4 regions of the Rhodoferax mekongensis genome follow, and region 1 is predicted to be linked to each of the others. Evidence: predicted binding sites of a transcription regulator. Region 1 holds the regulator's gene; each other region holds the start of a gene.
The links. The regulator sigma-54, encoded in region 1, starts transcription at its own class of promoters, with help from an activator protein. The targets are predictions, from matches to a motif close to TGGCANGNAANCTGCTTT.
Positions count from the first base shown of each region.

Region 2: glnK (P-II family nitrogen regulator) is a predicted target of sigma-54. The motif match lies at 1,901-1,918, and genes of this name have one in related genera.
Region 3: glnA (type I glutamate--ammonia ligase) is a predicted target of sigma-54. The motif match lies at 1,070-1,087, and genes of this name have one in related genera.
Region 4: RAN89_RS13660 (PEP-CTERM sorting domain-containing protein) is a predicted target of sigma-54. The motif match lies at 3,580-3,597, and genes of this name have one in related genera.

Region 1 is NZ_CP132507.1:193,469-199,292, forward strand. Features, by position in the region: gene RAN89_RS00885 (THUMP domain-containing class I SAM-dependent RNA methyltransferase) at 1-317, opposite strand, end outside; gene RAN89_RS00890 (RNA polymerase factor sigma-54) at 314-1,912, opposite strand; gene lptB (LPS export ABC transporter ATP-binding protein) at 2,028-2,804, opposite strand; gene lptA (lipopolysaccharide transport periplasmic protein LptA) at 2,801-3,406, opposite strand; gene RAN89_RS00905 (exopolyphosphatase) at 3,481-4,413, opposite strand; gene RAN89_RS00910 (thiol:disulfide interchange protein DsbA/DsbL) at 4,512-5,168, opposite strand; gene RAN89_RS00915 (SPOR domain-containing protein) at 5,229-5,824, opposite strand, start outside.
Region 2 is NZ_CP132507.1:395,785-401,608, reverse strand. Features, by position in the region: gene RAN89_RS01955 (tetratricopeptide repeat protein) at 1-106, shown strand, start outside; gene RAN89_RS01950 (YifB family Mg chelatase-like AAA ATPase) at 198-1,751, opposite strand; gene glnK (P-II family nitrogen regulator) at 2,000-2,338, shown strand; gene RAN89_RS01940 (ammonium transporter) at 2,352-3,866, shown strand; gene RAN89_RS01935 (aldose 1-epimerase) at 4,016-4,894, shown strand; gene RAN89_RS01930 (SMP-30/gluconolactonase/LRE family protein) at 4,891-5,802, shown strand.
Region 3 is NZ_CP132507.1:1,970,049-1,975,872, reverse strand. Features, by position in the region: gene glnA (type I glutamate--ammonia ligase) at 1-1,024, opposite strand, end outside; gene RAN89_RS09565 (competence/damage-inducible protein A) at 1,251-2,057, opposite strand; gene RAN89_RS09560 (EI24 domain-containing protein) at 2,054-2,914, opposite strand; gene RAN89_RS09555 (16S rRNA pseudouridine(516) synthase) at 2,919-3,668, opposite strand; gene RAN89_RS09550 (HD domain-containing phosphohydrolase) at 3,733-5,262, shown strand; gene RAN89_RS09545 (hypothetical protein) at 5,396-5,824, shown strand, end outside.
Region 4 is NZ_CP132507.1:2,856,011-2,861,834, forward strand. Features, by position in the region: gene RAN89_RS13640 (S1C family serine protease) at 1-746, opposite strand, end outside; gene RAN89_RS13645 (hypothetical protein) at 1,303-1,668, shown strand; gene RAN89_RS13650 (hypothetical protein) at 1,672-2,070, opposite strand; gene RAN89_RS13655 (AraC family transcriptional regulator) at 2,180-2,653, opposite strand; gene RAN89_RS13660 (PEP-CTERM sorting domain-containing protein) at 2,795-3,529, opposite strand; gene RAN89_RS13665 (methyl-accepting chemotaxis protein) at 3,790-5,824, shown strand, end outside.

The DNA.
Region 1 (5,824 bases):
GGGCTGTGCTGGGCAGTGACTTCCACCTTGATACTTTCGCGCGGAGTGAACCAGCGCTCCCACGCCACTTGCATGGCGGCGCGGTACAGGTCCTGCTCGCTGCGGTATTCGGTGTACGACACCAGCACCAACACCCGCTGGGCCAAGCGGCTGTACAGGTTGAGCAGCATCGCATGCTCAAACCCGGTGCGCACGGCCACGCCCCCGCGCTGCTTGGTGATGCAGCCGGGTGGTAAGCCGGTGATCTGCAAAATCTCCGGCGCCAGATATTCCTCCACGCCGGCGGCGCAGGGGAGAAAGAGAGTCAATTGGTTCATAGCGCTTTGCGGAGTGAGGCGGGGGCAATCTTCAGGCCCTCGCGGTATTTGGCCACGGTGCGCCGGGCGCATTCAATGCCCTGCTCTTTGAGCATGTCGGAAATCTGGTTGTCGCTCAAGGGCTTTTTCGGGCTCTCGGAAGCGATGAACTGCTTGATCAGCGCCCGCACCGCCGTGCTGGAGGCGTTGCCGCCAGACTCAGTGCCCAGGCCGGAGCCGAAGAAGTACTTCAACTCAAACGTGCCGAAGGGCGTCGCCATGTATTTGGCAGTGGTCACCCGGCTGATGGTGGATTCATGCAAGCCCAGTTCGTCTGCAATTTCGCGCAGCACCAGCGGGCGCATGGCCAGTTCGCCATGGGTGAAGAAGTTTTTTTGACGCTCCACAATCGCTGTGCTCACGCGCAGGATGGTGTCAAAGCGCTGTTGGATGTTCTTGATAAACCAGCGCGCCTCCTGCAGGCGCTGCTGCAGACCGGCGTGGCTGGAGCTGGCTTTGTGGTTGCGCAGCACATTGGCGTAAATGTCGTGCACCTTGAGGCGCGGCATCACATCCGGATTCAGTTGCACCCGGAATTTGGGCATTCCGCCCACCTTGCCGATGGGCACCACCAGCACATCAGGCACGACGATATTGCGCTCCACATCCATAAAGCGGCGGCCGGGCTTGGGCTCCAGACGGGCTATGAGTGCAATGGCCTCGCGCACCAGAGCATCGCTACCCACACCTGCTTGCACGAGGCGCTTGATGTCGCGACGGGCCAGCAGTTCCATGGGTTGCTTGCAAATGGCCAAAGCCACCTGCAGTACCTCAGTGCGATCCAATTCGCCATCTTCATCCGCGGTGGTCAGCAATGCCCGCAGTTGCAAGCGCAAACATTCACCCAAGTCACGCGCACCGACACCGACCGGTTCCAGGCTGTGAAGCAGGCCCAATGCCACAGTGAAGTGGTGCACCAGTTCGTGGAGCTGCTCTTCGTCGGCAGGGTGCAGACTCTGGGCTAGCTCGGCCAGCGGGTCTTCCAGGTAGCCGTCGTCGTTGAGGGACTCGATCAGGAAGCGCAGTGCGGCCGCATCCTCGGCGCTCAAGCGCAAAGCGGCGGCTTGGCGGTGCAGAAAGGACTGCAAAGACTCGCCCGAACGTGCCAGTTCGGTCGCATCCTTCTGCTCGTCGTCGTCCAGGTTGTTGGTTTTGGCTTTGGCATCCACACCCCATTCGCCGTCGTCGGGGGTCATCTCAGTGGTGCCGTCGCCCTCCCAGTCGGGTTCATCGCTGCCGGACAGCGGAGTCGTCTCATCCTCATTCGAGCTGCTAGCGCTTGTACTGCTTGCGTAGTCAGCTATCGAATGAGGAGCAAAGTCAGCCTCTTCGGATAGACGGTCTCCATCACTCACCGGTGCATCCACCGCATCCAGGCCAAAGTCTTCCCGCTCAGCACGCTCTTCGGTGAGCTCCAGGAAGGGGTTTTCGTCCAGCATCTGCTCCACCTCCTGGCTGAGCTCCAGCGTGGAGAGTTGCAGCAAGCGGATGGATTGTTGCAGCTGCGGGGTGAGCGCCAGATGCTGCGAGACGCGTAAAGACAATCCTTGCTTCATGTCAAAACAAGCCTGTCATCGGAGAGAGCGGCAATTTGCCGCAGGGCCGCCCCAAGGCAAATTTGCCCCCTTGGGGGGCAGCGACCCGCACAGCAGTGGAGCGTGGGGGTCATGGTCACATCTTGAAGTTTTCGCCGAGGTAGACACGGCGGACATCGGCGTTGTTCACGATATCGGCCGGAGTGCCTTCGGCCAGCACGTGCCCGTCGCTGATGATGTAGGCGTGGTCGCAAATACCCAGCGTTTCGCGCACGTTATGGTCGGTGATGAGCACGCCAATGCCTCGTGCCTTCAGGAAATTGATGATGCGTTGAATCTCGATCACCGCAATCGGGTCGATACCTGCAAAAGGCTCATCGAGCAGGATGAAACGCGGCCTTGTCGCCAGCGCGCGGGCTATTTCCACCCGACGGCGCTCGCCACCGGAAAGGGCCAGCGACGGAGACTCCCGCAAATGCTCGACACGGAGCTCTTGCAGCAAATCGGTAAGCCGGCGCTCGATCTCAGCCGGCTTCAAAGGCGCACCGGCATCATCACGCTGCAGTTCCAGCACCGCACGCACGTTGTCTTCCACATTGAGCTTGCGGAAGATGGAGGCTTCTTGCGGCAGGTAGCCGAGCCCCAAGCGGGCGCGCCGGTGGATCGGCATGTGCTCGATGCTCTGGCCGTCAATGGTGATGTCGCCTGCGCTGGCGCGCAGCAGACCCACAATCATGTAAAACGAGGTCGTTTTGCCGGCACCGTTGGGGCCCAGCAAGCCCACCACTTCACCGGTGCGCACTGCCATAGAAACATCTTTGACGACCTGCCGCTTGCCGTAAAACTTCTGAAGGTGGCGGGCCTCAAGCCGCCCGGTAGCGCTGTCCGGGGTATCGGGTACTGCTGCGTTCACGGAACAGCTTTCTCAATCTGGGTCGTGGGCTTGAGCACCGTACCTGCGGCGGGTGGCGTCGTGACCGGATCGGCCTTGGGGGTCAGCATGGCACGCACACGACCTGCGGGTGCAGCCGCTGTCTTGGGGGTGCCATCTACGGTAAAACGGTCCGTCAGGTTTTCGTACATGATGACCGCACCGGTCACCTCGTCGGCCACCGTCGCCCCCCGCAAGCGGCGCATCTGGGCTTTTTGGATGAAGCGCACAGTATCGGCCTTGCCGTCGTACTCAATGGTGTCCCCCTCGCCCTCGATGAACTCATCCAACCCGTCCCGCTTCTGGCGGAAGAAAGCCTGCTTGCCGGGAGCTCCGGTCACCAGACCATATTGATAGCCCTCAGGGTCTTGTCGCACCTCGATTTGGGCGCCACGAATCAGGATGGAGCCCTTGGTGAGCACTACATTGCCGGAAAACACACTGACCTGCTTGAGGTCGTCGTACCGCAACGCGTCCGACTCCACGTTCATCGGTTTGTTGCGATCAGCCTTTTCGGCCCGAATACCCTCCGCCACACCGCACAGGGCCAGCAGGACTGACAAGGACAACAGGATTTTTTTCATAAGGGCACGAAACTTGCTCGAAGAGCGCTCGCTGCATTGTACCGAGCGCTTCAGGCTTCATGCCCTTGGTGCGCTCAACCGTCGGCGTTAATTTTGCTGATCAGTGCTTGAAGCACATCAGCGGCCTGCGCGTTGTCGACCTGGCAGGTTCCCGCATTGGCATGGCCGCCTCCGCCGTAACTCAGCATGAGCTCCCCGATATGGGTGTTGGAACTGCGGTTGGTGATGGACTTGCCGGTGGCAAACACGGTGTTTTGCTTCTGCAAACCCCAGAGCACGTGGATGGAAATATTGGTCTGCGGGAACAATGCATAAACCATGAAACGGTTCACGGCGTAGATGGTTTCTTCATTGCGCAAGTCCAGCACCAGAAGGTTGCCATGGACCGTGGAGCAGCGCTGCAGCTGCTCCTTGGCCTTTTCGGCATGCTCGAAATACAGCTCCACGCGCTCCACCACGTCCGGCAACTGCAGAATTTCGTCGATGCCATGGTTACGGCAGTACTGAATCAAATCCATCATCAGCTGGTAATTGCTGACGCGGAACTCGCGGAAGCGACCCAAGCCTGTGCGCGAATCCATCAGATAGTTCAGGAGCACCCAACCGCTAGGGTTCATGATCTCGTCATGGCTGAAACGCGCAGAGTCGCCCTTGTCTACCGCTTCCATCATGTCGTGAAAGCGCGCGGGAAAGCGGCTGGCACCGCCATAGTGGTCGTACACCACGCGGGCAGCAGAGTCCGCATGCGGCAGGATGATGTGGTTCGGGCGTTCGCCGGTGTTGCGAATGGTCTCGGATTCGTGGTGGTCAAACGCCAGGTGCACACCCGGCACATAAGGCAGGTTGGTGGTGATGTCGCGGTTGGACACCTCTACCTTGCCGTCTTGCATATCTTTGGGGTGAACGAACTTGATGTCGTCTATCAAGTCCAGCTCGTTAAGCAGGACGGCGCATACCAGCCCATCGAAATCGCTACGGGTAACCAGACGGAATTTCTGACTCGACATTGAACGAACCCCTTGACGCAAAGATAAGGAAATTCATTCTAGCCCCGCCTTTGGTGGTGTGCGGCGGTCAGGCGCAAAGCCGAACCGCCGCCGTCGCATCAACCGCGGCCGGCGCGAACGTCAGCGACCAGGGACTCCACCACTTGCAATGCGCGGGGCATATTGCCGGCGAGAGAACCATCGGTGTAGAAACGACCGGCAATACCCAAAGCTGGCACGCCTTCCACCTTGTAAGCGTTCTGCAACTGGGCTGCTTTACCTGCCTTGGTGGCTACCGTAAAGGAGTTGTACTGCGCCACGAACTTGTCCTTGTCCACGCCTTGCTGAGCCACCCATTCCAGGATGGCTTCCGGTCGGGCAAGGTTTTGTTTTTCGTTGTGAATGGCGTTGAACACTTTGGCGTGTAATTTCTCCACCAAGCCCATGGCTTCCAAGGTGTAGTACAGGCGCTGCTGAGGTACGAAGCTTTCCTGGAATGCAACCGGCGCGCGACGGAAGGACACGTCTTTCGGCAGGGTTTTGATCCAGCCCTGCAACAGGGGCTCAAACGCATTGCAGTGCGGGCAGTTGTACCAGAAGAACTCGACCACTTCGATCTTGCCAGTGGGGGCTTCGGTCGGTGCGCGGGGGTCCAGCGGCAAGTAATCGGTTCCCGCTTGGGGCTTCTTGGCTTGGGCCTGAACCCGGGGAGACCAAGCCGTGGAAGCGACCAGAGCGGCGCCCGTGGCCATGTGAGTGAATGCGCGACGTTTCATTTCAAAAGACTCCATAGAGGCGGTGTGAGTGGACCCACCGCCGAAAGTTCCGGGAAAGACTCAGCGTTGAACGCGAACCAGCGCCGTTTCCAAGCCGGCCTTGTCCATTTTTTCCTTGGCTTTGTCGGCATCTTCCTTCTTGTCGAAGGGGCCTACGCGTACGCGGAAAACCTGCTTGCCGGAGAGCTCCCGCTCCGAGATCTTGGTCTCGATGCCACTCAGTGACAACTTGGCGCGCTGGCTTTCTGCATCTTCTGCAGAGCGGAAAGACCCGACCTGCACCCAGTAGGTAAACACATCGCCATCCGCCGCACCAGCTTTGGCCTTGGCCAAGTCACCCAGTGGGTCGGCGGAGGCCTTGGCGTCGGCCTTCGCATCCGGCTTCGCTGCAGCTTTGGGGTCTGCCTTGGCGTCCGCTTTCGGATCGGCTTTTGCTTCAGGCTTGGCCTCTACCACCTTGCCCGCGGCTTTGGCACCCGAAGCAGGCGTGCCGGGCACGGTAGCCACAGGCACTGCCGGCGCTGGATTCTTGCCATACATGGGCGCGTTCGGATCCCAGTTTTTGTTCTTCTGGGCTTCAGCCGCATCCTGGTCCGCACTGCGGCTTTGGCTCTTGTTCATGAAAGGCACCGGCACCTTGGTGACGTACACCGCCA
Region 2 (5,824 bases), 200 kb from region 1:
TGCGGCGGCAGAGTTGGCAGAGAAAGCACGCGCCATTGCGCCGGTCAGCAAAGAGGTGCTTACCTACCTGCGACAGCAGGGGGTCACACTCAACGACAAACCTTGATCGTGTGCTGCCTACCTCGCGGCGGCAAGAAAATCAGGCTCTGGCGCTCGCTGATTGTGCGCAAGCAGCTATTAAAAATGTAGCGATTGCCTCAGCCTGCTGCCTTCAGGACGCGACGGTATTGCATGGCTTCGGCCACATGGGCCAGCTGGGTGGATTCCGCACCTGAGAGGTCCGCAATAGTGCGCGCAATCTTCAGGGTCCGGTGGGTGCTGCGGGCGGACCACCCCAATTGCGCTGCGGCAGTTTGCAAAAACTTGGAGGCTGCCGGATCCAGCGCCACAAACTGGTCAATGGCCTGGCCTGCGAGCGCCTGGTTGCTGCTGCCTTGGCGCTGGACAGCGCGCGCCCTTGCAATTTGGCTGCGTTCGCGGATGGCAGCACTGCCCTCGCCGGGTGTGCTGTTCAGCAGGTCTTCCGCAGCTAAAGCCGGTACTTCGACATGCAGGTCGATGCGGTCCATCAAGGGGCCGCTGAGTTTGCCCTGATAGCGCGAAACCTGGTCCGGCGTGCAGCGACAGGCCCGGATGCTGGAGCCCAGATAACCGCAAGGGCAGGGGTTCATGGCCGCAATCAACTGGAATCGTGCCGGAAACTCGGCACGCCGGGCGGCCCGAGCAATGGTAATGGTGCCGGTCTCCAGCGGCTCCCGCAGCGCCTCCAGGGCAGGGCGTGGAAACTCCGGGAGTTCATCCAGAAACAAGACACCGTGGTGCGCCAACGAGATTTCACCGGGGCGTGGAGGTGAGCCCCCGCCCACCAAGGCCACGGCGCTCGCAGAGTGGTGCGGGCTGCAGGTGGGGCGCTGCCCCCATCGTTGCATATCAAACCGTCCGCACAAGCTACCAATGGCTGCACTTTCCAAGGCCTCATCGGTATCCAGATCCGGCAACAAATGAGCAAACCGCTGCGCCAACATGGACTTTCCGGAGCCTGGCGGGCCGACCAACAGGAGACTATGGCCTCCGGCGGCAGCAATCTCCAAGGCACGTTTGGCGGCTACCTGCCCTTTGACATCAGCGAGGTCCGGGCCGATGCTGGCGCGCTGAGGAGCTGCAGCTTCTACCCGTACCCATCCGTCGGGGTCCTGTTCCAAGGGAGTGCCATCGGCATCCTTGGCTTGGCCTCCCGGTGCAAAGTGGTGCACCACATCCAGCAAATGCCTCGCACGGATGACCCTGGAGTCGGGTACCAGCGCTGCCTCCTCAGCGTTGCCGGGCGGTAATACCAATTGCGGGCGGGCGCTGGTCTTGCGCAAAGCCAGAGCCATGGCCAAAGCGCCTCGCACAGAACGCAATTCACCGGACAGTGACAACTCCCCCGCAAATTCAAATCCGGCCAATGCACCGGCATCGATCTGCCCGCTGGCCGCCAGAATGCCCAGCGCAATCGGCAAATCCAGTCGCCCGGAATCTTTGGGCAGGTCGGCCGGGGCAAGGTTTACGGTGATCCGCTTGTTGTTCGGGAACTCCAGACCACTGTTCTGGATGGCACAGCGCACCCGCTCGCGGGCTTCTTTGACTTCCACATCCGCCAGACCGACCAGGGTGAAGCTCGGCAAACCGTTTGCCAGATGCACCTCCACCGTCACTTGCACCGCTTCCAGCCCCAATAAGGCGCGACTTTGCACCAAAGACAAGCTCATAACCCTGACTTCCCAAAAAGGTGCGCAATAACTCGGTGCATTGCGCGACTCTGCACTAAAGCAGTGCATGCTGTGGTTTTATACAGGTATCTTAGCGTAAGCCCGCCTAATCGATGGGGATTTTTGCTAATGCAAGCTTTCAGACAACTTGGCACGGCTTCTGCTTTATCGACCCTAGCTCCAAAAACCTGGCAAGACCTGAGACCAGGCCCGGACTCTGTAATCAACTATCAAGCTGAGGTGAACACATGAAACTCGTGACGGCCATCATTAAACCGTTCAAGCTCGATGAGGTGCGCGAAGCCTTGTCCGGCATGGGTGTGCAAGGCATTACCGTGACCGAAGTCAAAGGCTTCGGCCGTCAAAAGGGCCACACAGAGCTGTACCGCGGTGCAGAGTACGTGGTGGACTTTCTTCCCAAGGTCAAGATTGAAGCAGCGATTGACGACGCTCTGGTGGAGCGCGTGATCGAGGCTGTTGAGGGTGCAGCCCGTACCGGCAAGATCGGTGACGGCAAGATTTTTGTCTACGACTTGGAACAAGTGGTGCGTATCCGTACCGGTGAAACCGGCAAAGAAGCGCTGTAAAAAGAAAGAGAGCATGAACATGAAAAAACTTCTCGCCACGCTGGCGCTCGGCATGAGCCTGCTGACAGCAGGAACATTCGCCCTGGCCCAAACCGCCGCTCCCGCCGCTGATGCGCCCGCGGCCACTGCCTCCGCTCCTGAAGCCGCTGCACCTGCAGCAGCCCCCGCAGCTGCTCCTGCCGCTGCTGAAGCGGCACCTGCTGCTGCACCTGCTCCCGTTCCCAACAAGGGCGACACCGCCTGGATGACTATCTCCACTGCGCTGGTTCTGTTCATGACAGTTCCCGGCTTGGCGTTGTTCTACGGCGGTCTGGTCCGCAGCAAGAACATGCTGTCCGTGCTGATGCAGGTGTTCGTAGTGACCGCACTGATCTATGTGCTGTGGGCTGTCTACGGATACACCTTGGCATTCGGCGGTGACGGTGCCTTCTTCGGTACTTTCGACAAGCTGTTCTTGAAGGGCATCACCGTGGACTCGGTGGCAGCTACCTTCAGCAAAGGTGTGGTGATTCCTGAGCTGACATTCGTCGCCTTCCAAGCCACATTTGCTGCCATCACCTGCGCTCTGATCGTGGGTGCATTCGCCGAGCGCATCAAGTTCTCTGCCGTGCTGGCTTTCTGCGTGCTCTGGTTCACCTTCAGCTACCTGCCCATGGCTCACATGGTCTGGTACTGGGCCGGCCCTGATGCGATCACTGACGCTGCTTCCCTGGAAAAAGTGGTGGCTGCTGCGGGTTACCTGTGGGCCAAGGGCGCACTGGACTTCGCTGGTGGCACTGTGGTGCACATCAACGCCGCGGTTGCCGGCTTGGTCGGTGCTTACGTAGTGGGCAAGCGTATCGGTTACGGCAAGGAACCCATGGCTCCTCACAGCCTGACATTGACCATGGTGGGCGCTGCCATGCTGTGGTTCGGCTGGTTCGGATTCAACGCCGGCTCCAACCTCGAAGCCAACGGCCTGACTGCTCTGGCCTTCATCAACACCTTGTTGGCAACTGCTGCTGCTACCTTGGCCTGGATTACCGGTGAAGCTTTGTCCCGCGGCAAGGCTTCCATGTTGGGTGCTGCCTCCGGTGCAGTGGCTGGCCTGGTTGCTATCACTCCTGCTTGCGGTTTCGTGGGCCCCATGGGTTCCATCGCCATCGGCCTGATCGGCGGCTTTGCCTGCCTGTGGGGTGTGAACGGTCTGAAGCGCCTGCTGGGTGCTGATGACTCTCTGGACGTGTTCGGTGTGCACGGTGTTGGCGGTATCGTCGGCGCTTTGTTGACCGGTGTGTTCGCATCGCCTTCCCTGGGTGGCACCGGCGTGTACGACTACGTGGCCAACAAGGTTGCTGATGGTTACTCCATCGGCGGCCAAGTGTGGATCCAGTTGCAAGGCGTGCTGGTGACCCTGGTGTGGTCCGGTGTGGTGGCATTCATTGCCTTCAAATTGGTGGACCTGGTGATCGGTCTGCGCGTCTCTGAAGAAGAAGAGCGCGAAGGTCTGGACATCTCCAGCCACGGTGAAACTGCTTACAACCGCTAAGCACTGAACGCAGCGCACTGCGCTGCAGTTTCAAAGTAGTTTCTTCTTGAGACTTGAGCCCGGTAACCGTGAGGTTGCCGGGCTTTTTTGTGCCCGGGCGGTGCACAATGCCACGCTGTTGCATTCACTCTTCTAAACGGAATCCCTCTATGAGTACGCCCCTGACCCTGCGCCATGGACCCTTGCGCTGCGACATCTGCCCCGAACTCGGCGGCTCCATTGCCGGCATGTGGATGAATGAGGTTCCGGTGATGCGGTCTACCCAGGGCACAGAGCTCACGAGCGTGCGCCAATCAGCGAGCTTTCCGCTCGTGCCATTTTCCAACCGCATCGGCTATGGGCAGCTGCAATGGTCCGGCACCAGCCACCCGTTGGTGAAAAACTTTGACCCCGAACCCCATACCATCCACGGCATCGGCTGGGAGCGGCCCTGGACGGTGTTGGAGAGCACGGAGAGCTTCGCTTTGCTGGCTATGGAGCACAAGGCAGACGCCGCCTGGCCGTTTGACTTTGATTGCTCGCAAGTATTCAAACTCGAAGGCGACGCCCTGGACATGAGTCTGAGCGTGACCAACCAGAGCCGGACCCCCGCACCAGTGGGACTGGGCTGGCACCCCTACTTCGTTAAGCGTCCCGACGCGACAGTGCAGTTCGCAGCCAGTGGCCGCTGGGAAATGGCGGCCGACAAACTACCTACCCATCGCGAGCCCCATGCCGGGCTGAGTCAAGCGACCGCCGCCTTAACGGTGGACCATTGTTTTGACGGCTGGGATGGTGTGCTCACGCTCAAGGACAGCCAACTGCAGGTCACCGTGCGCTCTGCGCTCAGCCGCCTGGTGGTGTTCACCACGCCAGAGCGCGACAACATCGCCGTGGAGCCGGTAAGCCATGTGAACAACGCGCTGAACCTGATGGGTGCCACCGGCGCCAGCGCAGAGAGCCTGGGGGTCGTCATCTTGCAGCCGGGTGAAAGCTTCAGTTGCAGCATGCGGGTGGAAGTGCGTTCTACCCAAGAGGTGCAGGCATGAGCTGGCAGGCCCTGAGCGACGACGTGTTCGAACTGGGTGAATCCCCGTTCTGGCATCCGAGTGAGCAGCAACTGTATTGGGTGGATATTCCCGGCAAGGCAATCTTGCGTGCCAATATTTACATGGGCTTTGTGCAGCGTTGGGACATGCCCAGCGAGCCCGGTTGCATTGCACCGGCTGCCAAGGGTGGTTTGGTCATCGCCCTGCGCGACGGGGTGTTCCGCGCGCAGGAGTGGGGCGGCGAGCTTGAGCGCATTGCCACCTTGCCCTACGACACCGCAGTGATTCGTGCCAACGATGGCAAGTGCGATGCACTGGGGCGTTTCTGGGTAGGCACCATTGATGAACCCAAGGCCGGCCGTGCAGCAGAGCTCTTTTCGGTGGACTGCCGCTCCGGCAGCCCCATAGTGCAGCGCCATGCCGGTGACGCGTTGACCGCCAACGGCTTGGCATGGAGCCCCGACAACGGCGCCGTCTACTGGTCGGATACGCCCAACCACCTCACCCACGCCTGGGACTATGACCTCGCGTCCAACCTCCTGAGCGCGCACCGGGTTTGGCGCACTTATGAGCCCAAACCCGCGGGATGGACGTTCGAAAACACGGCCTACGCCGGCCGGCCCGACGGTGCCGCCGTGGATGTAGAGGGTAACTATTACGCCGCGATGTTCGAGGGGCGGCGCATCTGCAAATTCGCGCCCGATGGCCGTTTGCTCGCCAGCTGGGAGACCCCGGCGCAGTGCCCGACCATGCCTTGCTTCGGGGGCGAGGACCTTAAAACGCTGTACATCACCACTGCGCGCCACGGCCGCAGTGCGGCCGAGCTGGTGCAGTTTCCCCTGTCGGGAGCGGTGTTTTTCATGCGGGTCGATGTGGCCGGTCTGCCGGTCCATTTTTTCGCGGATTGAGAGCCTGGCAAGTCGTGCGCTG
Region 3 (5,824 bases), 1.8 Mb from region 1:
GGTTCTTGGCAGAGTAAGCCAGCTTGACCGGAGCTTCGAAGTGAGGAACCAGGCGCTTGTAGCTGTTGGTACCGGGGTTGGTGATGGCGTTCAGGGCACGTGCGTGCTTGATGATGCCGCCGATGTAGTACAGCGCGAAGTCAGACAGACCGGCATAGCCGTCGCCGGCGAACAGGTTCTTGCCGTCTTTCCACACGGACTGGTGCACGTGCATGCCGGAACCGTTGTCACCGTGGTAAGGCTTGGGCATGAAAGTAGCTGTCTTGCCGTAAGCATTGGCCACGTTGTGCACCACGTACTTTTGCAACATGGTCCAGTCAGCGCGCTCAACCAGAGTGGAGAACTTGGTGCCGATTTCGTTCTGGCCAGCGCCCGCCACTTCGTGGTGGAACACTTCAACCGGGATGCCCAGGGATTCGAGGATCAGGGACATCTCAGCGCGCATGTCTTGCGTGCTGTCAACGGGAGGAACGGGGAAGTAGCCACCCTTGACGGTGGGACGGTGACCGCGGTTGCCGCCTTCGAGCTTGGAACCGGTGTTCCAGGGAGCTTCGTACTCTTCGATTTCGTAGAAGGTGTTGTTGGCATCGGTAGACCAACGCACGCCGTCGAACAAGAAGAATTCTGGCTCGGGACCGAAGTAAGCGGTGTCACCCATGCCGGAAGCCTTCAAGTAGGCTTCTGCGCGCTTGGCGATGGAACGTGGATCGCGGTCGTAGGACTTGCCGTCGGCAGGTTCCACCACGTCGCAGTTCATGATCAGGGTAGTTTCTTCAAAGAAAGGATCGATGTTGGCTGTGCCTGGATCGGGCATCAACAACATGTCGGAAGCTTCGATACCCTTCCAGCCGGCGATGGAGGAGCCGTCGAATGCGTGGCCGGAGGTGAACTTGTCTTCGTCAAAATGCGAAACAGGCACAGTGGTGTGCTGCTGCTTACCACGGGTATCGGTGAAACGGAAGTCAACAAATTTGACTTCGTTCTCTTTCACCATCTTCATCACATCTGCGACGGTCTTGGCCATCAAATACTCCTGTTGCACGGTTGTAAAAAGATTTGCCCTGCTGTTAATGCAGCTTTTGTGCCAAAGCACGCACCAAAGCAAATTCGACAAACCGCTCTATTTTGCATCCTTAAAACCTGCTTTTGCACCCCTGCCAGAACAAAGAAACTGCCTGCAGCCCATATTGGCAACTTTCACGCACCAAAAACGTGCACCTCAAAATACGCACCAAAATAATGCATATTGATTAGCGCACCAATTCGGGGCCCAATGGCATTTCCAGTTTTCGCAGGCCCTCCAGCATCTGCGCATAGGCGGCGGGCAGATCCTGCGGGCGACCTTTCACTCCCAGCTCAATATGCTTGCCGTATTGGGGATGGTCCACGCTGGGCAGGCTGAACACCTTCACCGGGTGCTGCTGCTCCAACTGCTCCATGAGCGGGGTCAGCAAAGACTCCATGGCGCCGAACACGATGACCGACTGCTCGCGCCAGGCATCGGTTTGAAACCATGCACTGCAATGGGTATCGAGCACCCACTCGACCATGGGCCAAGCCATGACCGGAAAGCCCGGCACAAAGTGGACAGCCCCCTGCCCCGTGCCCGGATGGCTGAATCCGGGAATTTTGTTGTACGGGTTGGGAATGATGGCTGACCCGGCAGGAAACATGCCCATCTGCAAGCGGTGCACATTGTCCGGCTGGTCAGGTTCGAAAGCCGCGCCTTGCTCACGGGCCACGTCCTGCATGCGTTCCACGATGAGTGCTCGTGCTGTTTCGCTGAGCGCCAGACTTTTGCCGAGTGCCTTGGCTGCACATTGGCGGGTGTGGTCATCCGGCGTCGCGCCGATTCCACCAAAAGAGAACACGGTGTCGCCGGAGGCGAATGCCGCGGCCAATGTCGCTGTGATGCGCTCGGGGTCATCCCCCACGTAGTGCGCATAGGCCAGAGGCAAGCCACGCGCGCCCAGCAGTTCAATGGCTTTGGACAAATGCTTGTCGGCCCGCTTGCCGGAGAGGATCTCGTCCCCGATGATGATGACGCCGAATTTCATAAAAGCTCCATATCCACGGTGTCCACCACCAAGGGCATTTGGGTCGTGGCGGTGTCAGGCGAGCGCTGGGCCCGCAGGTTCTGCAACGCACTCAGTCCATAGTGGGAGAACCAGAGTGACGAGAAAGCAAAAATGAGGGTGTACAACCAGATGGACAGAGGGACCAGAAACGGCGCCAGCGCCACTGCCATGAAGCCCAGAGACCACACCAGACTGGGCGCAGCCCCCATATACCCGGTGACCACGCCCATACCTAATAGCCACCAGCGGTGGCGCTTGAAAATCTCACGGCGCTCCTCAGCGCTGGCATGGTCTGCCAAGGCGTCAAACGCCATCACGCGGTAGGTCAACCAGCCCCAGATCAGCGGCGGCAAAATCAGCACCAGGGGTGGGACAAGCCAGAGCGGCATGGACAGCACCAGCGCAAGCAAGGCAGCGATGGTAGACATGGCAGCCCAACCCACACTGGCGAAATAGGAGGCCCCGGCCGCCTTTTCCAAGGTGGGAAAGCGGCGCTTTGCGACCAATTGCACGATCATGGGTGCCATCAGCGTGGCCACCACGAACAGACAGCCCACCAGCACGAGCGGGGTGAGCATAAGGATCACGATCAGGGGAACCAGTACGGTTTTGAGTTTTCCGGCCCCCACCGACTCCAGCCAGCTCCACATCATTTGCAGCCAGTCCATGGATTCGAGCAACTGGGTCACCCAAGCGAGCAGTCCGTCCAGGTAAAAATAGCCCAAGCCTGCAGTCACGCCCACCATCAGCACCAGGGGCAACAGCGACCACAGCATGACCTTGGGGTGCAGGCAGTACACCAGCGATCGCCAGAAGGCATCCAGAACGGCATTCATGGGTTCACTCCTTGGATTGCACGGCGGCAATTTCCTCTGCACTCAGCCAGCGCCATTGGCCTGGAGCCAGGTCGGCAGGCAGCGACACGCCGCCAATGCGGGAGCGGTGCAAGCCCTCTACCCGGTTGCTGACGGCTGCCAGCATGCGCTTGACCTGGTGGTATTTGCCCTCGGTCAGGGTCAGGCGCAGATGGAATTCGCTCACCGCTTCGCAAGCTGCTGCACGGACCGGTTTGGGGTCATCGTCCAGCACCACGCCGCTCAGAAGTTTATTGACCTGCTTGTCATCCAGAGGGTGCTTCACCGTCACCTCGTACACCTTGGGCACATGGTGCTTGGGTGAGCTCATGCGGTGGATAAATTTGCCGTCATCGGTGAGCAACAGCATGCCAGTGGTGTCCTGGTCCAGCCGCCCCACGGCTTGCACGCCCTGCACCGCCGCTTTCTGGGGCCGCAGGCGCAAAGGGCTGGGCAAAAGAGTGTAGATGCTGGGGTAAGTGGAAGGCTTTTGCGAACACTCAGTGCCAGCAGGCTTATGGAGCATCAAGTAGGCCCGCTCAGCGTAGGGCCAGTCCACACCCTGCACCCTGAAACGCAAGCCTTCCGCTACAAATTCAGTAGCTGCTTGCGCAATGGTGACGGGCGCTGGACCCTCATTGGGCATATAAACCTGAACCAGGCCCTGCTGGATCAATCCGGCACACACACGGCGCGTGCCGAAACCTTGGGTATAGAGTATTTCCTGAAGCTGCATGACCGTAGTATCGCAGTGACTTCCGCTAGACTTGAAGCCTACCCTTCCAACCGGAATCTGTGCCATGACCGACGATTTGGTGTTCAGTGACGAGCTAGAGGCAGACGTTCAAACCAAGGCAGCCGCTCCATGGCAGGTTTTGGTGGTGGACGATGAGCCGGCCGTTCATGAAGTCACCAAGCTGGTGATGTCGGACTTTGAGATGGACGGCCGCGGTTTGCAATTCACCCACTGCTACAGCGCTGCCGAAGCTCGGGCTTTGCTGGCCCAACGCAACGACATCGCACTCATCCTGTTGGATGTGGTCATGGAGTCTGAACATGCCGGGCTGGAGCTGGCCAAGTACATCCGGGAAGACTTGGGCAACCTGAATGTGCGCATCGTGCTTCGCACCGGTCAACCCGGGCAGGCCCCCGAAGAGCAAGTCATCCGTGATTACGACATCAACGATTACAAGGAAAAAACTGATCTTACTCGCCGCAAACTGATCACCGTCTTTTATGCCGGCCTGCGGGCCTACCGGGATCTGATGCGGATTGAAAATGCGCGCCAGGGCCTGATCCGCTCGATCGAAGCCATTTGCGAGGTATGTGACTCCAACAACCTGCGCAGCTTTGCCTCTGCAGTGCTGGCCCAAGTGAATTCCCTCTTGGGGCTCAACGGTGAGGGCCTGTGTGCCAGCAGAGTTTCGGCATACACCGCCAATGCGGCACATGGACAGCTCAAGGTACTGGCCGTCACCGACGCCTACTCCCGTTTGATGGTGGATGACCAGGTCGCCAACCTGCCCGAAGCGGTGCAAACCGCCATCCTGGACTCCCTCTCTGCCAAAGCCAGCCGCCACGGCGAGCGTTTTTACGCTGGTTACTTCTGCACCAAAGCCGGCAGCGAGAGTCTGATTTACATGGAGTTTCCAGAGCCCATCAACGCGCAGGCCCGCGAGTTGCTGGAACTGTTCTCCCGCAATGTCGCCATCACCTATGACAGCCTGCTCCTGCGGGACGAAACAGAAAACACCCAGCGGGACACCATTACGGTGCTGGGCAATGCGATCGAGCGCCGCGACAGCGCATCCTCCCGGCACCTGGAAAGGGTCGGAGCCATTGCTGCAATGCTTGCAAAGCTCACGGGCAGCAATGAAGCAGAGGCCGAATTGATCCGCACAGCAGCCACCTTGCACGACGTGGGCAAAGCCTGTATCCCCGACCAGATACTGACCAAACCCGGACCGCTGACGGCGGAAGAATGGGATGTCATGCGCACCCATTCCAGCCAAGGGCACTTGCTGCTCTCGCGATCAGCCTCCCGGGTGCATGCCCTTGGCGCCCTCATTGCCAGTGAACACCACGAGCGCTGGGACGGCAGCGGCTACCCCGCGGGGCTCAAAGGAGAAGCCATCAGCCTGGTGGGGCGGATATCCGCGATCGCAGACGTACTTGATTCCCTTGTCAGCCCCAGCAGCTACAAACCCGCCTGGAAGCTCAGTGCTGCCCTGGACTACTTGCGACAGGGAGCCGGCAGCCATTTTGATCCCATGCTGGTCAGCGTGCTGCTGTCGCACCGGGCCGATGTTGAGCGAATTTACGAAAACTAATCAAACCAGCTCGTCAATAGTCTGGCCCACCCACTCATCCCCCTCTTGGATCCATAGCGGGGATTGCAAAAGACGGATAAACTTTTGCGGATATCAAAGGCTTCACAGAAAGCCTCACATTCAGGGTGAACTCATGTTCTTTTATTTTTTGGGCGGGTTGATAGCCGGCATTGCGGCCGCCTATTGGCGCAACCGTTACCTGCAAAGGCAACGGCGCCGCATCCCGTCTGTCTGGCCACTGAAAGTGCGCCCCATGGTCAACAGCCGGGAGCGAAAGGTGTGGTTATGGCTGACCAAGGTCATGTTTGACCAGCAGGTTCTGGTCAAGTTACCTGTAACGCGGTTCACCATTCCCTCTGAACAAACGGAGGCTACCCATTGGTACAAGCTGCTCAACGGGGTGTATTGCACATTTACCGTGTGCGGGCTGGACGGAAAAGTCATCGGATGCGTCGATGTGCCGGGACCGGGCGGCCTGTCGCTAGGGAACCAGACGCTGAAACACACCCTGCTGGAACAATGTAATGTGCGGTACTGGGTGGTAGACCCGGACAACCTCCCC
Region 4 (5,824 bases), 1.2 Mb from region 1:
TTCAATGCAGCGAGTACTTTTGCCTGAAACTCCGAAGACACCTTGTAGTCAGCGCTTGTGAAGGGACTCCGAGGATATGAACCCACAGGCTGACCGGTTCGCATTACCTCATCAAATGTAGAGGCAAGTGCTTTCTGGCGATCTTTACGAACCGTGTCATAGACACGAGCAAGCTCTCGCGTAATGACATCAGTTGCCTCATCAGCAACCCGACTAGTCCGAAGAAGGTCATTGGCATTGATCTCAACGGCTGTCTTTTGTGCCTCCCCGATTGCATCAGTTGCACTTTTCCAGCTTTCATTTGTGTTGCTTGAAAGGTCATTAATCAGCACCAAGCGAGCCAACGAAGTGGTTACTTTGGTTCGATAGTCGCGCTCCATCAACCATTTTCCGAGCTTCTGAAGTTGTGGGGTTACCTCTTTCTTTTCTGTATTAAAGCGTTTATCGAAGTAAGCTGAATACTTCTCAGAAAAGAATGCCTGCGCCTTTTCAAGCTCATCGGCATCGACAAGTTTGTTAAACGCGCTACCTTCTAAATCAAAAGGATTGGAAGGTAGCCCACTGGCAATGGACTTAAAGACATCTTCTAGTCCAGCAGCTGAGGCACTAGTCACACCAGTGAACGTGATTACTAGTCCAAGCACGAAGTGCGAAGCGATTCGGCCAAAAACTTCGGTACTGGCCTTCTTGTTGGACTGTGCAGTCGCAGCAATCCCTTCGCCATTAAAGGCATTTATATTAATCATTTTCACTCCCTTTTTTTACAATTTTAGAGCAATTTTAGAGCAATTTTAGAGCAATTTTACTAAAAATCTACCAAAAATCGCCGACCAAATGCCCACTGTTGATCGGTGTCAAAAATGAAGTTTAAAGTCCACTTTCATTAGCAAGGACTATTTTGATTCAAACTCCCGTTTAGCTGCAAACAGTCAGACATACGCTGTCTACTACACACCAATCGGCTTCATCTTTAGCAACGAAATTTAAGCGTATGGACGTTAACGAAATGACGAGTCTCGTTGACTACTTCATTCGATTTCGATAGTACGATGACCCGAGACAGCCTCTTTAAACGAGTCAGTGAAAAGACTTGAGCTTCTTCGAATAGACTAAAAATACGATTTAACGCAACGCGTCAAAAACCTTTAAATGCAAAACAAAGCTTAAGGAATATTCGGGAATATTCTGAAAACCAAGCTGAAATTTAGCAAATCTAAAGTTTTCAGGCTTTCTTTAAAGTATTCTCAGAAGTAACTAGCCGAAATTAGTAGCAAATGACTTTACGTTTCTGGAATCTCGAAAGTGCCCTTTAAGAAATCAACAGCTAAGCTGGCTTGCTTGTATGTGTTGGCCGCACTCTTGAATGGCTGCAGTAATGGATTACCACCAGGAGACAACTTTTTCCCGAAGAGCGGAAATCCTATTCTCCTCAACCACTATCGTGGAACTTGGAAACTTTATATTGATGGAAAAGATACAACCGACAGCACAGGTCTGAAAGTAAGGCTTCAAGAAGATATAGCCTTGTCGATGATTTGGATTGAACAAACCAAAACTCAAAATCACCTGTTACCAAAGCAGTTCAGCCTTCAGTGGTCCACCTCTTCAATTTCTTGCGTTGAATGTGATCCAAAGCTATTTGATTGGACACGCAAGCTCGGCAAATAAATTTCACCTGGAACCAGTTTCGTCAAATGCTGATGAGGTGGTGGCTTGAATCAAATGTTTGGGAATGGTGATGCTCACGTCCCCGTTAAAGAACCGTCCAGCCCAAGTGACACGCTCAGGGTACGCAGTGAAGGAGCCATTGGGATTAAATTTGCCGGTGACCCGTAAAATACAATTCAGTCTCTTCTTTGTGGCAAAGTCATATGTTGACAGGTTGTCACCAAGAATAGCTCCAAGCTTAGAACAATAAAATTCTGAATACTCACTACTTTCCAAGTTTAACCTTACCATTTGGACTGAATAAGGATAACCTTCGATTGTTGCTGAGTCACTTATGCTCATCCCAACTGCCGCACCCAACAATGTGGATATCACAGCCACACTCAATAATTTAAAAATCATAACATTACACCTTTGTAAAGATGTAATGTGTATGTAGCCTATTTTATATCTTCGAGATTTTTTGCAATGAGTTTAGGGTTTGGATGATTCGTTATCCAGATTGTCTTTTCTACGTTACCCCTTTCAGCGGCAGGTAGACGTCGGTAATCATTTCTGCAGCCTTGAGTTCAGGGCCAACGTTTAAATAGTGATAGAACACTGGCAATCCGCTCAACTCCTCCCCTGACGTTTTAAGCCAAGTATCTTGTAGATAGTCGATAGCATTGGATAGATAGCGCCCACCGACATCACGAAGAATCGCACAGCGACATGACGGGAGCACCTTAGACACCACTCCGTAAACGTTGGGTTGCACGGGGAAGTCGACTTCAACTCCGAAGTCAACACGGTGTAGTCGAGCCTCAACGGCATATCGCCGGGTGTGGTAGATCGCAAAGGAGTTGCCCATACTTGGACTATCCCTCATGTATCGGTCCTTCCATTGATTCAGTCGCTTTGCTGTCAAGTATTCCAAACTAGGAGAGCCGAAGTGCTCGACGACAGCGATTATCTTTTCTGGAAAAATACCAACTCTAACATCCATAGCAAGTGATCTATAGTCAATTTCCCCAAAAGAACAACATGATGTCTAGCGATTTGCGCAGATAGCGCCTATCACCTAAACAACACATCGTTCTTGAATAAGCCTTATGCTTCTGTTGAGAATTGTCCTTTTCGCTTGAATTTACTTCGACTTGCTTCTTCGTTTTCCTATCGCACCAATCAAGGCAAGACCACAAACCAACATTGCGAGTGAGCTGGGCTCAGGAACGGGAGTCAACACAGTGCTCGAAAGACCACGTACTTCATCGGCAGATAATGCAGTGCTGTATGTACGAATAAAGTCCAAAGAGCCGGCTCCGGCTTCAGCCCCGCCTGTTGCTCGGTCATCTATGAAGAAACTCAAAGGGTTTCCAAATTGCACAGCAGATCTTGCGTTATCCCGAAAGCTACCCTTTAAGTTACCGTCTTGATAGAGACTAAAAATTCCATCAGTTGTACGGGTGGCGGTGAGTCTAGACATGATGCCATTTTCGGCAGAAGCACCAAAGGACTCAGCTGCAGGGAAAAAGCTGTAATCACTCAAGTGGGTATACAGGCCGTAATCTGATTTCAGGCCCTTAAAGTCAATAATTTTTTGCCACACTCCATGTGATGCAAAAGAATATTTCAGGTCCACCGTGTATTCGGACCCTAAGTCAGCCAGAAGTGTGACGCCTTGATTCCTGGCAAACAAGTAGTTCGTTCCAACAAATGCTCCGCCATTGCCAAGAAGATCTGCACCTCCCATGTCATCACTGAAAGAGCCATCCAATCTATATTGATGAGTTGGAATGGAAGCGTTTGCCAGGGAGGCCACAGGGATCATGGCAGCACCAACAAGAAGAACTTTTACAGCTTTAGAGAATTTTTTTAACATACATAGCCTCAAAACTTACAGTGTAAGTCATTTTATGGAACTAGGTCAAGATAGCAATTAGAGTGCCTGAACTAGCAAATCCAAAGAATTGCTAAATGTCTCTAACTTTAGAAACAAGAAGCAACGCTAGAGGAGAAATTTCACAAAGAATACATACCAATAACGACCAAAGAAGTCGAGGCGAAAGTTAGACAACGGCCAAACAACCGAACAACTTTGTATTCAATTTAAATTAGTTAGGTATCGCAATGAAATCGAAAATGACAAACGCCAAAAAAAATCAAAAAAAGCAACTAACATCAGACAGTCATCGAATTTCATTACATATAAAGATAAGTCTAATTGCGACAGCACTAATCCTAGTAAGTTTTACATTCACTGGAATAGTAACAGGAATTAAATCAAGCGAGACTGCCGAAAACTCATCAATAAATCAGGCAAAGACAGCAGCTAGGGAAGCTGCAAATGCACTGAATATACGTTTATCTTCAAATGTGGCGGCCATTAGCGAATTGGCTGCGGTAATGATCAGCACAAAAAGATTAGAACAGCCACTGCAACGGCCCCAAATTGACGAGATAGTTAAAGAGACACTAAGTAATTCTACAGATTTCATCGGTGCTGCAGTCACTTGGGAACCCAATGCATTGGATGGAAAGGATTCGGAGTTTGCGAACAAAAGTCCAATTTATGATGCTAGTGGTAGACACATGCCATATTGGACAAAAACAAAAACATCTGAGCATCACGTTGAGCCAATTGTTTTTGGTAGCAATCCAGAGGCAAATGAATGGTACGAAACTCCCAGAAAGACAAAGTTACTTCACTTTACCGAACCGTATAACTATCCGATCAATGGCCAAGAAGTAATGATGGCATCGATAGTTGCTCCGATAATTGTAAATGGACAGTTTCTCGGAACTGCAAGTGCTGATTTTTCAGTTGAGCAACTGAAAAATATACTTGAGGGAATCAAGGTGATCCCCGACAGTAATTTAGCTCTGATTTCGAATAAAGGAGTCTATGCAACCAATTCTGAAGCAAGCCATACAGGAAAGCCGGCGTCGGACTTACCTGACGAGGGATTACTTGCCATAAAAAAAGGGGCGCAATTTCAGTATGAAGACAGCAATAATATAATTCATATACTGCAGCCAGTCTTAATACATAAAGACATCCCGCCATGGTCAATAAAAATTAGTTTCAAACGCAGTACGGCAATTTCCGCTTCCACTGACCTTATGCGTTACATACTATCCGCATCTGTGATATGCGCCTTCGTAACAATCTCAATCCTACTAATACTACTATCCAGACTTTTTCGACCACTGAAAAGCCTGAATGTCGCAATGCAAGGTTTGGCAAGTGGAAACGCGGATCTGCGCACAAAAATTACTATTAAATCTAATGATGAACTCGGAATCATCGCCACAAACTTCAACGTCTTCATTGGAAAGATCAATGATGTACTCTTGGAGGTCAGAGGTAATGCTGACATTGTTGCCAGCACGAGCTCTCAGATTGCGCAAGGCAATAACGACCTTTCATCAAGGACGGAAAGTCAAGCCACTGCGCTAGAAGAAACTTCAGCAAGTATGAAGCAACTTAACGAAGCAGTTAAACAAAATGCACTTAGCGCGAAGACCGCCAATAGCTTGGCTCTAGAGGCCTCCACCGTAGCTCGGAATTGTGGGCAAGTCGTCGGAGAGGTAGTAAAGACGATGCAGGAGATCCAGGACTCCAGTCACAAAATTGCCGACATTACTGCGGTAATTGACAGCATAGCGTTTCAGACAAACATCTTGGCCTTGAATGCTGCAGTTGAGGCTGCACGTGCTGGAGAGCAAGGAAGAGGATTCGCGGTTGTAGCAACCGAGGTTAGGTCACTTGCGGGGCGCAGTGCAAATGCAGCAAAAGAGATCAAGCAGCTGATTGGTCTGAGTGTTGAGCGAGTTGAACATGGCACGACTCAAGTAGCTCAAGCAGGACACACAATGAATGAAGTCGTGAGGAGCATCGGGAGAGTTGCAGACTTCGTCGGTGAGATAAGTTCTGCAAGTGAAGAACAAAGTTTAGGAGTTTCACAAATCAATGATGCAATCGCATCAATGGATCAGACCACTCAACAGAATGCTGCTTTAGTAGAAGAGATGGCCGCGGCAGCCAACTCGCTAAAACAACAAGCTAGCGAGCTAGTGAATGCAGTAGATGGCTTTGGATTAGTAATCACGCAACCAATCGAGACAAAGGAAATCGCGGTACAAATTGCTGAACAACCTAGACTCGATAGCAACG